2 regions of the Microbacterium panaciterrae genome follow, and region 2 is predicted to be linked to the other one. Evidence: predicted binding sites of a transcription regulator. Region 2 holds the regulator's gene; the other holds the start of a gene.
The links. The regulator LexA, encoded in region 2, represses DNA repair genes until DNA is damaged. The targets are predictions, from matches to a motif close to TCGAACANNTGTTCGA.
Positions count from the first base shown of each region.

Region 1: a site for LexA is predicted at 4,454-4,469, ahead of recA (recombinase RecA). Genes of this name have one in related genera too.

Region 1 covers NZ_BAABGP010000008.1:538,005-545,231, reverse strand. The annotation lists gene ABD882_RS07605 (DNA translocase FtsK) at 1-2,594, shown strand, start outside; gene pgsA (CDP-diacylglycerol--glycerol-3-phosphate 3-phosphatidyltransferase) at 2,594-3,181, shown strand; gene ABD882_RS07595 (CinA family protein) at 3,178-3,705, shown strand; gene ABD882_RS07590 (helix-turn-helix domain-containing protein) at 3,847-4,155, shown strand; gene ABD882_RS07585 (DUF3046 domain-containing protein) at 4,160-4,384, shown strand; gene recA (recombinase RecA) at 4,668-5,717, shown strand; gene ABD882_RS07575 (regulatory protein RecX) at 5,720-6,448, shown strand; gene miaB (tRNA (N6-isopentenyl adenosine(37)-C2)-methylthiotransferase MiaB) at 6,504-7,227, shown strand, end outside.
Region 2 covers NZ_BAABGP010000024.1:24,147-31,373, forward strand. The annotation lists gene ABD882_RS16660 (SseB family protein) at 1-223, opposite strand, end outside; gene priA (bifunctional 1-(5-phosphoribosyl)-5-((5-phosphoribosylamino)methylideneamino)imidazole-4-carboxamide isomerase/phosphoribosylanthranilate isomerase PriA) at 207-953, opposite strand; gene hisH (imidazole glycerol phosphate synthase subunit HisH) at 988-1,629, opposite strand; gene hisB (imidazoleglycerol-phosphate dehydratase HisB) at 1,626-2,228, opposite strand; gene ABD882_RS16680 (histidinol-phosphate transaminase) at 2,225-3,310, opposite strand; gene ABD882_RS16685 (LysM peptidoglycan-binding domain-containing protein) at 3,358-3,729, opposite strand; gene lexA (transcriptional repressor LexA) at 3,998-4,684, shown strand; gene metE (5-methyltetrahydropteroyltriglutamate--homocysteine S-methyltransferase) at 4,750-7,071, opposite strand; gene ABD882_RS16700 (methylenetetrahydrofolate reductase) at 7,109-7,227, opposite strand, start outside.

The DNA.
Region 1 (7,227 bases), on a different contig from region 2:
AGAACCTGGAGAAGGAGCAGCGCCGCGACGGCTTCCCGTTCCTGCTCGTGCTGCTGGCCGTCGCCGGCGCCGTGGACGAATGGTTCTTCATCGGCAACGCCGTGGCCGCGAACATCAGCGCCTATTCGGTGGGCGGTCTAATCGGCCGCGCCGCATTCGTGATGCCGGTGCTGTTGCTCCTGCTCGCCGGCTGGCTGTTCCGGCACCCGTCGTCGGTGCACGACAACGGGCGGATCGGGATCGGCTTCGGCCTGTTCGTCGTCACGCTCGCCGGGTTCTGCCATGTCGCGGGCGGGCTGCCGCAGCCGAAGCAGGGGATGGTGGCGCTGAGCGCCGCGGGCGGTCTGTTCGGCTGGATGCTGGGGCAGCCGCTCAGCTACCTCACCGCGATCCCCGCCTACATCGTGCTGGCGCTGCTGGCCGCGCTCAGCATCCTGATCCTCACGAAGACGCCGCCGAACCGGATCGGGCAGCGCCTGGGCGACCTGTACGCCTGGATGTTCGACGCCGAACGCGCCGAGAAGCCGGCGAAGGTCGAGGATCCGGCGGCGGTCGATGACGCGGACAAGGTCGACGACCCCGACGTGCTGCCCTGGTGGCGCCGCAACAAGACGGGGCGCGAGGAGGATCCGGACGGCGGTCTGGGCTCTCAGGACCTCACCGAGCTGCTGACCGCGCAGGATGACACCCCGACCCTCGCGCAGGCGACCGCCTACGACCAGGCCGTCATCACCGACGCGGACGCCTACGACGACGTGACCGAGGTGCTCACCGATGTGCGCTCCGTCGCCGACGCGCTCGCCGAGCACCAGACCACGGCGCTCCTCGACGACGGCGACACCGGTGAGGTGGAGCTCGCCGGATTCGACGGCTTCGGCACCGCGGGCCCGGGGCAGAAGGGCCCGCAGGCGCCCGTCGCGCCCTACATCCTGCCGTCACCGGGAGCGCTCAAGGCGGGACCGCCGTCGGTCGCGCGCTCCGAGGCGAACGACCGGGTGGTCGAGCAGATCACCAACGTGCTCACCCAGTTCAACGTCGATGCGAAGGTCACCGGCTTCTCCCGCGGACCGACAGTGACCCAGTACGAGGTCGAGGTCGGCCACGGCGTCAAGGTCGAGAAGATCCTGCAGCTGAGCAACAACTTCGCGTACGCGGTCGCCTCGAACGATGTGCGGATCCTTTCGCCGATCCCCGGCAAGAGCGCGATCGGCATCGAGATCCCGAACGCCGACCGCGAGACGGTCGCGCTCGGCGACGTGCTGCGCTCCGCGGTCGCTCAGAAGAGCACGCACCCGATGACCATCGGCGTCGGCAAGGACGTCGGCGGCAACTTCGTGGTCGCGAATCTCGCCAAGATGCCCCACCTGCTGGTCGCCGGATCCACCGGATCCGGCAAGAGCAGCTTCGTCAACTCGATGATCACGAGCCTGCTGATGCGCGCGCGCCCCGCCGACGTGCGCATGGTGCTGATCGACCCGAAGCGGGTCGAGCTCACCAGCTATGCGGGAGTGCCGCACCTGATCACTCCGATCATCACGAACCCGAAGAAGGCCGCAGAGGCGCTGCAGTGGGTCGTCAAGGAGATGGACATGCGGTACGACGACCTCGCGTCGTTCGGATTCCGCCACATCGACGACTTCAACCGCGCGGTCCGTGCCGGCGAGATCGTGCTGCCCGCGGGCAGTGAGCGCGTGCTCAAGCCCTATCCGTACCTGCTGGTCGTCGTCGACGAGCTCGCCGACCTGATGATGGTCGCCCCGCGCGACGTCGAGGACTCCATCGTCCGGATCACCCAGCTCGCGCGGGCGAGCGGCATCCACCTGGTGCTCGCGACCCAGCGCCCGAGCGTCGACGTCGTCACGGGCCTGATCAAGGCGAACGTGCCGTCGCGTCTGGCCTTCGCCGTGACCAGCGTCACCGACAGCCGCGTCATCCTGGACAGCCCCGGCGCCGACAAGCTGATCGGCCAGGGCGACGCCCTGTTCTCGCCGATGGGCTCTTCCAAGCCGTTCCGTCTGCAGGGCGCCTGGGTCGACGAGAGCGAGATCGACGCCGTCGTCAAGCACGTCACAGGGCAGGCGCGCCCGGAGTACCGGCCGGACGTCGCCGAAGCCGTCGAGGGCAGGAAGAAGGAGGTCGACGAGGACATCGGCGACGACCTCGAGCTGCTTCTGGCGGCGGCCGAGCTCATCGTCTCCTCGCAGTTCGGCTCGACGTCGATGCTGCAGCGCAAGCTGCGTGTCGGCTTCGCCAAGGCCGGTCGGCTCATGGACCTGCTCGAGTCGCGCGAGATCGTCGGCCCGTCCGAAGGATCCAAGGCCCGAGACGTGCTGGTGACTACCGAGCAGCTGCCCGGAGTCCTCGCAAAGCTGCGCGGCGAGGATCCGCCGTCGAGCCATGCCGCGCCCGCCGGGCCTGTTCCCGCCACCCCGCCGATTCCGACGGCGCCGCCTCTTCCCGCCCCGCCCGTGCCCGCCACGGGGCATGCGGACGATCGCTACGGAGAGGATCCGCTGGAGGCCCAGTACCGCGCCCTTCCCGAGGTCGAGGCGGAGCCGGACGAGGACGCCTGGGGCCTCACCGGGCGCGACTGATGGCGATTCCCCGTCAGCTCCCCAACGCGATCACGGTCGCACGGATCCCGCTCGCTGTCGTCTTCTTCGTGGCGCTGCTGCTCGGCGGAACGAACGGAGCAGGCCAGCCCGTGCTGCGCTGGGTCGCTGCGGGACTGTTCATCCTGGCGATCTCGACCGACTGGGTCGACGGGTATCTGGCGCGCAAGTACGACCTGGTGAGCGACTTCGGCAAGCTGTGGGATCCGATCGCCGACAAGCTGCTGACCGGAGCGGGCTTCATCGGCCTCGCCATCCTGGGCGAGGTGTGGTGGTGGCTCGTGCTGATCATCCTGGTGCGTGAGTGGGGCATCACGGTGCACCGCTTCATCGTCGCCAAGGAGCACATCGTCGCCGCGGCGTGGATGGGGAAGATCAAGACCACGGTGCAGGCCGTGGCGCTGTCCTGGGCGCTGCTGCCGCTGCACGTGTGGATCGGGCTTCCCGTCTGGGCCATCACGACGACCGTGCTGATGGTCGTGGCGCTGATCCTCACGATCGCGAGCGGCATCGACTACATCGCCGCCCAGATCCGCGGGGCCCGCGCCGACCGGAACTCCGCCGGATGACACCGCCGCCGACGGACGCCGCGGCCCTGGTCGATGTTCTTCGGGCTCGCGGTCTCACGCTCGCCGTCGCGGAGTCCCTCACCGGCGGCGCGCTCTCGGCCGACATCGTCTCGATCCCCGGCGCATCCGCGGTGCTCAACGGCGCGATCGTCGCCTACGCCACTCCCGTCAAGGCGAGCGTGCTCGGAGTGGATCCGGCTTTGCTCGCCGCGCGTGGACCGGTCGATCCCGAGGTGGCGGAGCAGATGGCGGACGGCGTTCGCCGCGCCCTCGCCGTCGACGGACGCGCGGCCGATGTCGGCGTCTCCACCACCGGTGTCGCGGGGCCCACCGCGCAGGGCGGCCGGCCTGTGGGCACCGTGCACATCGGCGTGAGCACTGCTGCGGCGACGGTGAGCCGCACGTTCCGGTTCACTGGTGACCGCGCCGCGATCCGTTTGTCGACCGTCGAGGCTGCGCTCGCCCTGGTCGGGGATGTGATCGCGACGACGGACGCTGACGGCGCTTCCTCAGCCCGGGAATAGTAGGCTTGATCCCGAAGTTGAGTCGTGTGTGCTCACATTCAATGCACAGATCGAAATACTAGCGTCGAACCCACGGGGGCGAGTTAGACTGACCATCCGGTCGGCCGTCTCGAACAGTTCGACAGGGGAGAGGAGGTCCCGATGATTCTCGTACGACAGGAGATCGGCGACGTGCTGCGGGACTTCCGTCTGCAGAAGGGCCGGACGCTTCGTCAGGTCGCCGGCAAGGCGTCCGTCGCGCTCGGGTACCTCAGCGAGGTGGAGCGCGGTCAGAAAGAGGCGTCCAGCGAGATCCTCGCCTCAGTGGCCGAGGCGCTCGACGTGCCCATCTCGACCATCATGCGCGAAGTCGGCGATCGGATCGCGGAGCTCGAGGGTCTGCAGCCCATCCCGGACATGGTCCCGGACGAATTGGTGGCCTCGGTCGAGTCCGAACTGTCGCTGCGCTGATCGGATGCGGCGAAGCGAGTTCCTCCGTGCGGTGGATGCGGAGTTCGGCGTGCGCGGAGATGCGCTGGTCGCGGATCTGGTGCTGAGCACGGTGGGCGGCCGCACCGCGGCGCAGGCGATGGCGGACGGAGTCCCGGCGCGTGAGGTCTGGTTCGCGCTCTGCGCCGAGATGGACGTCCCCGAGGGGCGCTGGCACGGCGCGGGCCGGATGGAGCCCAAGCGGGCCTGAGCGCGGGCTTCGCGCTGGTGCGTGGATCGGCTCGTGTTCGATCGGTGCGTGAACATCCTCGGCGTGTCGTCGAAGACATGTTCGATGAGCGGGTATCGTCCTGCACAGATGGTTTCCTGATCGGATCGTCCACGGTTCCTGGGGCCGACGCCACAATGTCGGTGGCCCCTTCTAGCGTGTTCGACATGACCACGAGGTCATTCGCCTTGTCGGAGAGCTCGCTCCAGCCGGAGCAGTCGCGACAGCCTACAGGCGGCAGTTCACGAGCACGAAGGAGCACGTCATGCCCTCACCCGCAGACCGCGAGAAGTCCCTCGAGACCGCACTCGCTCAGATCGACAAGCAGTTCGGCAAGGGCTCGGTCATGCGACTGGGCAGCGACGAGCGCGCCCCCGTCGCCGTGATCCCCACCGGATCCATCGCCCTCGATGTCGCCCTCGGCGTGGGCGGACTGCCGCGCGGCCGCATCGTCGAGATCTACGGTCCTGAGTCCTCGGGAAAGACGACGCTGACCCTGCACGCGATCGCCAACGCGCAGCGCGCCGGCGGCATCGCGGCGTTCATCGACGCCGAGCACGCGCTCGACCCCGACTACGCCGCGAAGCTCGGCGTCGACATCGACGCACTGCTCGTCTCCCAGCCGGACACCGGTGAGCAGGCGCTCGAGATCGCCGACATGCTGGTGCGCTCGGGTGCCATCGACCTCATCGTCATCGACTCCGTGGCGGCGCTGGTGCCGCGCGCGGAGATCGAAGGGGAGATGGGCGACTCTCACGTGGGTCTGCAGGCCCGCCTGATGTCGCAGGCGCTGCGCAAGCTCACGGGCGGTCTGAACCAGACCAACACCACCATGATCTTCATCAACCAGCTGCGCGAGAAGATCGGAGTGTTCTTCGGATCCCCCGAGACCACCGCCGGCGGCAAGGCGCTGAAGTTCTACGCCTCGGTCCGTCTCGACATCCGCCGTATCGAGACCCTGAAGGACGGCGCGGAGGCGGTGGGAAACCGCACCCGCGTGAAGGTCGTCAAGAACAAGATGGCGCCGCCGTTCAAGCAGGCCGAGTTCGACATCCTGTACGGCATCGGCATCTCCCGCGAGGGCAGCCTGATCGACTTCGGCGTCGAGCACGGCATCGTGAAGAAGTCGGGGGCCTGGTACACCTACGACGGCGACCAGCTCGGCCAGGGCAAGGAGAACGCCCGCAACTTCCTGCTCAAGAACCCCGACATCGCTGCGACGATCGAGACTCAGATCAAGCAGAAGCTCGGCATCGGCGGTGCGTCGGTCCCCGCTGAGGCGGTCGACGAGCTGACGCAGCGGCGTCCGGCCTGATCATGACGGGCGACAGCGAGGGCGGGGTGTCGTCGGAAGGCGGACGCCTCGCCCCCGTGACCCCGCTGTTCCGCGGCCCGAGCTCGCGCCACCCCGCCGCGGCGGCGCTGCCTCGAGAAGGGGCGGCGCCACCGCGGCCGGAGCGATCCGGCAGGGGCGCCGCGGGTGCCGGGCCGTCCCGGCTCCGTGCGGTCGGTCGTCACAGCGTGGCCGAGCAGGACGAGGGTGATCCGCTCGATCAGGCGCGAGAAGTGCTGGTGCGCAAGCTCCGCACGAAGCAGCTGACGAGCCGGGAGGCGGCGGACGTCCTCCGTGAACTCTCCGTTGCGGCCGACGACCGAGCGCTCATCGTGGACGAGTTCGAGCAGCGGGGCTACCTCGACGACACGGCGCTGGCCGAGTACCTCGTCACCTCGGGCTCGGAGCGGAAGGGACAGGGGCGAGTCGCCATCTCCCGTGCACTCGCGCAGCGCGGCATCCCGCGGGAGATCGCGGATGAGGCGCTGTCCGCCCTTGAGGACGACGACGCGCAACGCGCGCTGGAATACGCGCGGTCCAAGGTCGCCGGTCTCCGCAGGTACGACGAAGACACCGCGATCCGCCGGCTCGTGGGCCAGCTCTCCCGGCGCGGCTACGGTGGCGGGGTCGCGATGAACGCCGCGCGTACCGCGTGGCGGGAGACGCCGTCGGGTGCAGGCAGGGGCCGGGTGCGGTTCGAGGACTCCGACTGACGGTGAGGCCCGATGGGGCCGGTGGCCGTGCGCCGAAAGTAGAATGGCTGACATCATGACCATTCCCCTCAGCGAACCCACGATCATCGCGGCCTCCGATGCGGCGCTCGATGATGCGGGACGTCCGCGCACGTACGAGGTGCGCACGTTCGGCTGCCAGATGAACGTGCACGACTCGGAGCGGCTCTCCGGCTCGCTGGAGAGCGCCGGCTACGTCCGCGTCGACGCGGACGCCGAAGCCGACATCGTCATCATCAACACCTGCGCCGTGCGCGACAACGCCGCCGGCAAGCTCTACGGCACGCTGGGCCACCTGAAGAGCCGTAAAGACAAGCACGCCGGCATGCAGATCGCCGTCGGCGGCTGCCTGGCGCAGATGGACAAGCAGGCCGTGCTCGACAAGGCACCTTGGGTCGACGTCGTCTTCGGAACTCACAACATGGGCTCCCTCCCGGGACTGCTCGAGCGCGCGCGCCACAACGGCGAGGCCGAGCTGGAGATCCTGGAGTCGCTCGAGGTCTTCCCGTCCACGCTGCCCACACGGCGTGATTCCGCGCACAGCGGCTGGGTCTCGATCTCCGTCGGCTGCAACAACACCTGCACGTTCTGCATCGTGCCGAGCCTGCGCGGCAAGGAGAAGGATCGTCGCCCCGGTGACATCCTGAACGAGCTCCGCCTGCTGGTCGACGACGGTGCGATCGAGGTCACCCTGCTCGGCCAGAACGTCAACTCCTACGGCGTCGAGTTCGGCGACCGTCAGGCGTTCGGCAAGCTGCTGC
Region 2 (7,227 bases):
AGGGGACGACGCCCTCCTCTCCCTTCTCCGCGACCAGCGGCACCAGCACCCTGGCCGATCGGAACGCGTCGACGACCTCGGCCTGGGAGCCGTCGCCGGCACGGAAGCGCGTCAGCGCCAGCCAGAGGGCAGGATCCGCGGATCCGTCATCGGTGGCGTTCGGGTTCGGCTGGAAGGCGCGTCCCTCCCAGGGCACGCCTGCGGAATCAGTCTCCCGCGACATCCAGCGCCTCGGCCAGGGTGAACGCGCCCGCGTAGAGCGCCTTGCCGACGATCGCGCCCTCGACCCCGAGCGGCACGAGTTCGCGCAGTGCGGCGATGTCGTCGAGGTTGGCGATGCCGCCCGAGGCGACGACCGGCTTGGGGGTGCGCGCCGTGATCTCGCGGAGCAGGTCGAGGTTCGGCCCCTTGAGGGTGCCGTCCTTGGTCACATCCGTGACGACGTAGCGGCTGCAGCCGGCGTCCTCGAGGCGATCCAGGACGGTCCAGAGGTCACCGCCCTCCTTCGTCCAGCCGCGTGCCGCGAGCGTCGTGCCGCGCACGTCGAGCCCGACCGCGACGGCCTCCCCGTAGCGCGCGATCACATCGGCCGCCCACTCCGGGTTCTCCAGCGCGGCCGTGCCGAGGTTGATCCGCGCGGCACCGCTCTCGAGTGCGGCCTCGAGGCTCGCGTCGTCGCGGATCCCGCCGGAGAGCTCGACGTTGACGTGCCGGAACTGCTTGATGACGCGGCGCAGGATCGCGGTGTTGCTGCCGCGTCCGAAAGCGGCATCGAGATCGACGAGGTGGATCCACTCCGCACCCTGATCCGCCCATTCGGCCGCGGCGTCCATCGGGTCGCCGTAGCTGGTCTCGCTGCCGGCCTCGCCCTGGGTCAGGCGCACCGCCTGACCTCCGGCGACGTCGACCGCCGGGAGGAGGGTCAGCGAAGGTGCCTGTGCGAACTCGTTCATGTCGTCCTTGATGTGTTGATCGTTCGGGGGATGCTCAGAGCGTCGAGATCCAGTTCCGGAGCAGCTGGATGCCGGCGTCGCCGGACTTCTCCGGGTGGAACTGGGTGGCCGAGAGCGGGCCGTTTTCGACCGCGGCGAGGAACCGCGAGCCGTGCGTCGCCCAGGTCAGGCTCGGCTCGGGGAACGGGGGGATCACGTCGAGCTCCCAGGACTGCGCGGCGAAGGAGTGCACGAAGTAGAACCGTTCGTGCTCGATGCCGCGGAACAGCACGCTGCCCGCACCGGGCTCGACGGTGTTCCAGCCCATGTGCGGCAGCACCGGCGCATCCAGCTCGGTGATCACGCCCGGCCATTCGCCGAGCCCGTCGACCTCTGCGCCGCGCTCGACGCCGTGAGCGAAGAGCACCTGCATGCCCACGCAGATCCCGAGAACCGCGCGCCCACCGGCGAGACGTCGCTCGATGATCTCGTCGCCCCGATGCGCGGCCAGCGCCTCGCGCACGGCGGCGAACGCCCCGACGCCGGGGACCACGAGCCCGTCGGCCTCGAGCGCGGCCGTGCGGTCGCCGGTGAGCTCCGCGTCGGCGCCGGCGCGGATCAGCGCCTTGACCGCCGAATGCACGTTGCCCGAGCCGTAGTCGAAGACCGCGACGGTGGGCCGGCGGGATCCGCTCACAGCGCACCCTTGGTGGAGGGCACGCCGGAAACCAGCGGGTCGAGCGCCTTGGCCTGGCGGAACGCGCGCGCGAACGCCTTGAACTCGGCCTCGGCGATGTGGTGCGGGTCGCGTCCGCTGATCACGCGCACGTGCACGGTGAGCGCCGCGTTGTAGGCGATCGCCTCGAACACGTGGCGCACCAGGGAGCCGGTGAAGTGGCCGCCGATGAGGTGGTGCTCGTAGCCGGCCGGCTCGCCCTCGTGCACGAGGTACGGGCGACCGGAGATGTCGACCACGGCCTGCGCGAGCGCCTCGTCCAGCGGGACGAGGGCGTCGCCGTAGCGGGAGATGCCGGACTTGTCGCCCAGAGCGTCGCGGATCGCCTGCCCCAGCACGATCGCGACGTCCTCGACCGTGTGGTGGGCGTCGATGTGGGTGTCACCCGAGGAGCGGATCGTGAGGTCGGTGAGCGAGTGCTTCGCGAAGGCGGTGAGCAGGTGGTCGAAGAACGGCACGGAGGTGTCGATGTGGCTCTGGCCGGTGCCGTCGAGGTTCAGCTCGAGCTCGACCGTCGACTCGGACGTCGAGCGGGTGCGGCGGGCGATGCGAGCGGTCATGACGCCGATCCTACCGAGGCCAGCGCCTCCAGGAATGCGGTCGTCTCCGCCTCGGTGCCCGCGGTGACCCGGAGGTGGCCGGGGATTCCGACGTCGCGGATCAGCACGCCCTTGTCGTACAGCGCCTGCCAGGTCGCGGCGGGATCGGCGACACCGCCGAACAGCACGAAGTTCGACCAGGACGGGTGCGGCTCGTAGCCCAGCGCCTCGAGGGTCGCTGAGATGCGGTCCCGCTGCGCCACGATCTCGTCGACCATGGCGAGCATGGTCGGGGCGTTGCGCAGGGCGGCGATGGCGGCGGCCTGTGTGAGAGCGCTCAGGTGATAGGGCAGCCGGACGAGCCGCAGCGCATCGATGAAGGCCGGGTCCGCGGCGAGATAACCCACGCGCGCACCGGCGAACGCGAACGCCTTGCTCATGGTGCGCGACACGGCGAGACGCGGGCGCCCCTCGAGCAGCGTCAGGGCCGAGGGCGAGTCCTTCGGAGCGAACTCCTGGTACGCCTCGTCCACGATCACGATGCCCCGGGCGGCCTCGTAGACGGCCTCGATGACGTCGATCGGCAGGGGCGTGCCGGTCGGGTTGTTCGGGGCGCACAGCAGGATCACGTCGGGCTGATGCTCCTCGACCTGCGCGACGGCTTCGGCCACGGTGAGCTCGTAGTCGGGGTGCCGCACCCCGGCGACCCATCGAGCCCCGGTGCCCTGCGCGAGCAGCGGATACATCGAGTAGGTGGGGGCGAATCCGAACACGGTGCGGCCGGGACCGGCGAACGCCTGCAGGATGTGCTGCAGCACCTCGTTCGAGCCGTTGCCGGCCCAGATGTTGGACGCCTCAAGACCGTGACCCAGGTAGCCAGCGAATGCCTCGCGAAGTTCGGTGAACTCCCGGTCCGGGTACCGGTTCACGTCGCGCAGCGCCACCGCGATGTCGTCGAGGATGTCGCTCGCCACCGCGTCCGGCACGGGATGCGTGTTCTCGTTCACGTTGAGCGCCACCGGGAGGGGCGCCTGCGGTGCGCCGTACGGGCGCAGGCCGCGGAGATCGTCGCGGAGCGGGAGGTCGTCGAGCGAGACAGTCACCCTGCAATGCTAAGCGGCGCCACGTGGCTATGACGTCGGATGACGCGTCAGCGCCCCGCCGTGGAGTACTGCGCGGGGATCGCGAGGTGCTGGCCGACGCTGATCACGCCGCCGTCGATGAGGTTCAGCTTCGAGATCGCGGCGACCACGTCGCGGGGGTCGACCTTCGGCGCGACCTCGCCCGCGATGGACCAGAGCGTGTCGCCGGACTGCACGGTGACCGTGGCGAAGGTGTTGGCGCCGGTCAGCTCGCCGGACGCGAGCGCCGAACCGCCGCTCACCGCAGCGAACGCGATCGCCGCCGCGATCGGGAGCGTCACCAGCGCGGCCAGCACGCGCCGACCGCGCGCCGTGATCCGCAGACGCGTTCCGGAGACTCCGGCGGAACCGAGCGACGGGGCGAAGGTGATGCTGCTCATGGTGCTTCTCCTTAATTGTGCTGTCGGTCCGCTCCCCCGGAGGGAGTCCCTCTGTCTGAGGGAACATCCGCTCCGGCCTCTGGGGAGACGAACCTACGTTCCGAAGATACTTTCGACTTCGAACATCTGTCAAGCGTTCTTCGAACATCGCTTCCACGACATCTCCGACACGCTCGAACAGATCTTCCGAATCCGTGTCTCTCTCGGATACGGTTTCGATATACAGACCTCACCACGGACCACCGACATTCGAATCGAAGGAGATGTCATGAACGGCAGCGCGAGCCCTGAGCCCGAGGCCCCGCGGACGCGGCGCCGGAAGAGCCTGAGCGCGAAGCAGATGGCGATCCTCGAGGTCATCCAGACGTCGATCGCACGCAACGGGTATCCGCCGAGCATGCGCGAGATCGGCGACGCCGTGAACCTGAAGTCGCTGAGCAGCGTGACGCATCAGCTCGGGCAGCTCGAGCTGAGCGGCTATCTGCGCCGCGACGCCGGCAAGACGCGCGCCATGGAGGTGCTGATCGATCTGCCGGCCCTGTCCGGCGAGAATCCGGCGGACGCTGCTCCGTCCGTCGGCGATGCGGCCCTGGTGCCCCTCGTCGGCCGGATCGCCGCCGGCGTGCCGATCACGGCCGAGCAGCAGGTCGAGGAGATCTTCCCCCTCCCCCGCCAGCTGGTGGGCAAGGGCGAACTGTTCATGCTGAAGGTCTCCGGAGAGTCCATGATCGATGCCGCGATCTGCGACGGCGACTGGGTCGTCATCCGCTCGCAGAACACCGCGGAGAACGGTGAGATCGTGGCCGCGATGATCGACGGCGAGGCCACGGTGAAGACGTTCCGCCGGCGCGACGGCCATGTCTGGCTGCTCCCCCGCAACAGCGCGTTCGAGCCCATCCTCGGCGACGACGCCGTGATCCTCGGCAAGCTCGTGGCGGTGCTGCGCGCCGTCTGATCCACGTCACGCGGCAGAGGCCGCCCCGGGATGATTCCCGGGGCGGCCTCTTCTTCGTGTGGCGGTCAGACCGCGACGACGATGTCCTCACGGACGCGGCGGGTGGCCTCGACGATGTTGCGCAGCGAGGCGTTCGTCTCCTCGTAGCCGCGGGTCTTCAGACCGCAGTCCGGGTTGACCCAGAGCTGACGTGTCGGGATCTCCTCGACCGCACGCCGCAGCAGCGCCTCGATCTCGGTGGTCTGCGGCACGCGCGGCGAGTGGATGTCGTAGACACCCGGGCCGATCCCATGGTCGAAACCGCTGGCGGCGATGTCGGTGACGACCTCCATGCGGCTGCGCGCGGCCTCGATCGAGGTCACGTCGGCGTCGAGGGCGCGGATCGCGTCGATCACCACGCCGAACTCCGAGTAGCAGAGGTGCGTGTGCACCTGCGTGGCGGTCGCCGCACCCGCCGTGGAGAGGCGGAAGGACGCGACGGACCAGTCCAGATACGCCGGCTGATCGGCCTTCTTCAGCGGCAGCAGCTCGCGCAGCGCGGGCTCGTCGACCTGGATGACCGCGATGCCGGCCTCCTCGAGGTCGGCGATCTCGTCGCGCAGCGCCAAAGCGACCTGGTTGGCGGTCTCGGCGAGCGGCTGGTCGTCGCGCACGAACGACCAGGCGAGGATCGTGACCGGCCCGGTCAGCATGCCCTTCATCGGCTTCGCGGTGAGCGACTGCGCGTACTGCGACCAGGCGACGGTGATCGGCGCCGGGCGGGACACATCGCCCCAGAGGATCGACGGACGGGTCGCGCGGGATCCGTACGACTGCACCCAGCCGTTCTCGGTGACGTCGAAGCCGTCGAGATTCTCGGCGAAGTACTGCACCATGTCGTTGCGTTCCGGCTCGCCGTGCACGAGCACGTCGAGGCCCAGTTCCTCCTGCAGCGCGACGACACGGCCGATCTCCTCGCGGAGGAACCCGTCGTACTCGTCCGCGGTGATCTCGCCGCGGATGAACTGCGCGCGGGCGCGGCGGATGTCGCCGGTCTGCGGGAAGGATCCGATCGTGGTGAGCGGCAGCGCCGGCAGCGCCAGCGCGCTCTCCTGCGCCGCGACCCGGGCGTCGTAGTCGCCGCGGTCGAAGTCGGCGCCGGTCAGTGCGGCGGTGCGGTCGCGGACGGCGTCGACGCGCACTCCGGGTGCGCTCAGGCGGTCGGCGAGGGCCGCAGAGGCGGCGTCCAGCTCGCCGGCAATCGCGTCGCGTCCTTCGGCGAGGCCGCGGGCGAGCGTGGTCACCTGCGCGACCTTCTGGTCGGCGAAGGCGAGCCAGGCGAGCAGGCGCGCGTCGAGCTTGGTCTCGTCCTCGACGTCGTGCGGCACGTGCTGCAGCGACGTGGAGGTGGACGCCGCGACGCCCGCGGCACCGAGGCCGCGCAGCGCCTCGAGCGTGTCGAAGGCCGCGGCGAGGTCGCCGCGCCAGATGTTGTGCCCGTCGATCACACCGCCGACGAGCACCTTGTCCGCGAGGCCCGCGACGGCGGCCGGGACCGTGCCGCGGACGAGGTCGAGGCCGATCGCCTCGATCGGAGCGGCGGCGAGCACGGCGAGGTTGGCGTCCAGCGCCGCGTAGGGCGCAGCGACGAAGATCGCCGGGCGCTCGGCGAGTCCGCCGAGCACCGCGTAGGCGCGTGCGGCCGCGGCGCCGAGCTCTGCGACGGAGGCCGGCAGGGACTCGCTGACCAGGGCGGGCTCATCGATCTGCACCCACTCGGCGCCCGCGGCCTTCAGCGCCGTGAGCAGCTCGGCGTAGACGGGCACCAGGTCGTCGAGGCGGGACAGCGGATCGAAGCCCTCCGGCGCCTCGTCCGCGGCCTTCGCCAGCGCGAGGAACGTGACGGGACCGACGATCACCGGACGGGTGCGGAAGCCGGCCTGCGCCGCCTCCTGCACCTGACGCAGGATCCGGTCGCTCGAGAGCGAGAACACGGTGTCGGGCCCGATCTCGGGGACCAGGTAGTGGTAGTTCGTGTCGAACCACTTCGTCATCTCGAGCGGGGCGCGCTCCCCCTCGCCGCGGGCGATCGTGAAGTACGCGGGCAGGCCGATCGTGCCGTCGGCGGAGCGCAGATCCTCGAACCGGGCGGGAATCGCGCCGACCGTCACGGCGGCATCCAGCACCTGGTCGTAGTACGAGAACGACTCCGGGATCGCCGAGTCGGCACGTCCGAGTCCCTGCACGGCGAGGCGCTCGCGGGTGGCCGCGCGGAGTCCTGCGGCAGTGCTCTCCAGCTCGGCCTCGTCGATCCGTCCGCCCCAGAACGCCTCGACGGCCTTCTTGAGCTCGCGCTTGCGGCCGATTCGGGGATAGCCCAGGACGGTGCCCTCGGGGAATGCGGTCATGACGGTCCTCTCTGACGGAAGGGGGGAAGGGTGCGGCTCAGCGCGCGCTGGTGGATTGGAGGATGCCGGCGTCCTCGAGGACGCCGAGCACGGTGCGGTGCTGGTTGAACGCGTACAGGTGCACACCGGGCGCTCCGCCGTCGACGAGCTCGCGCA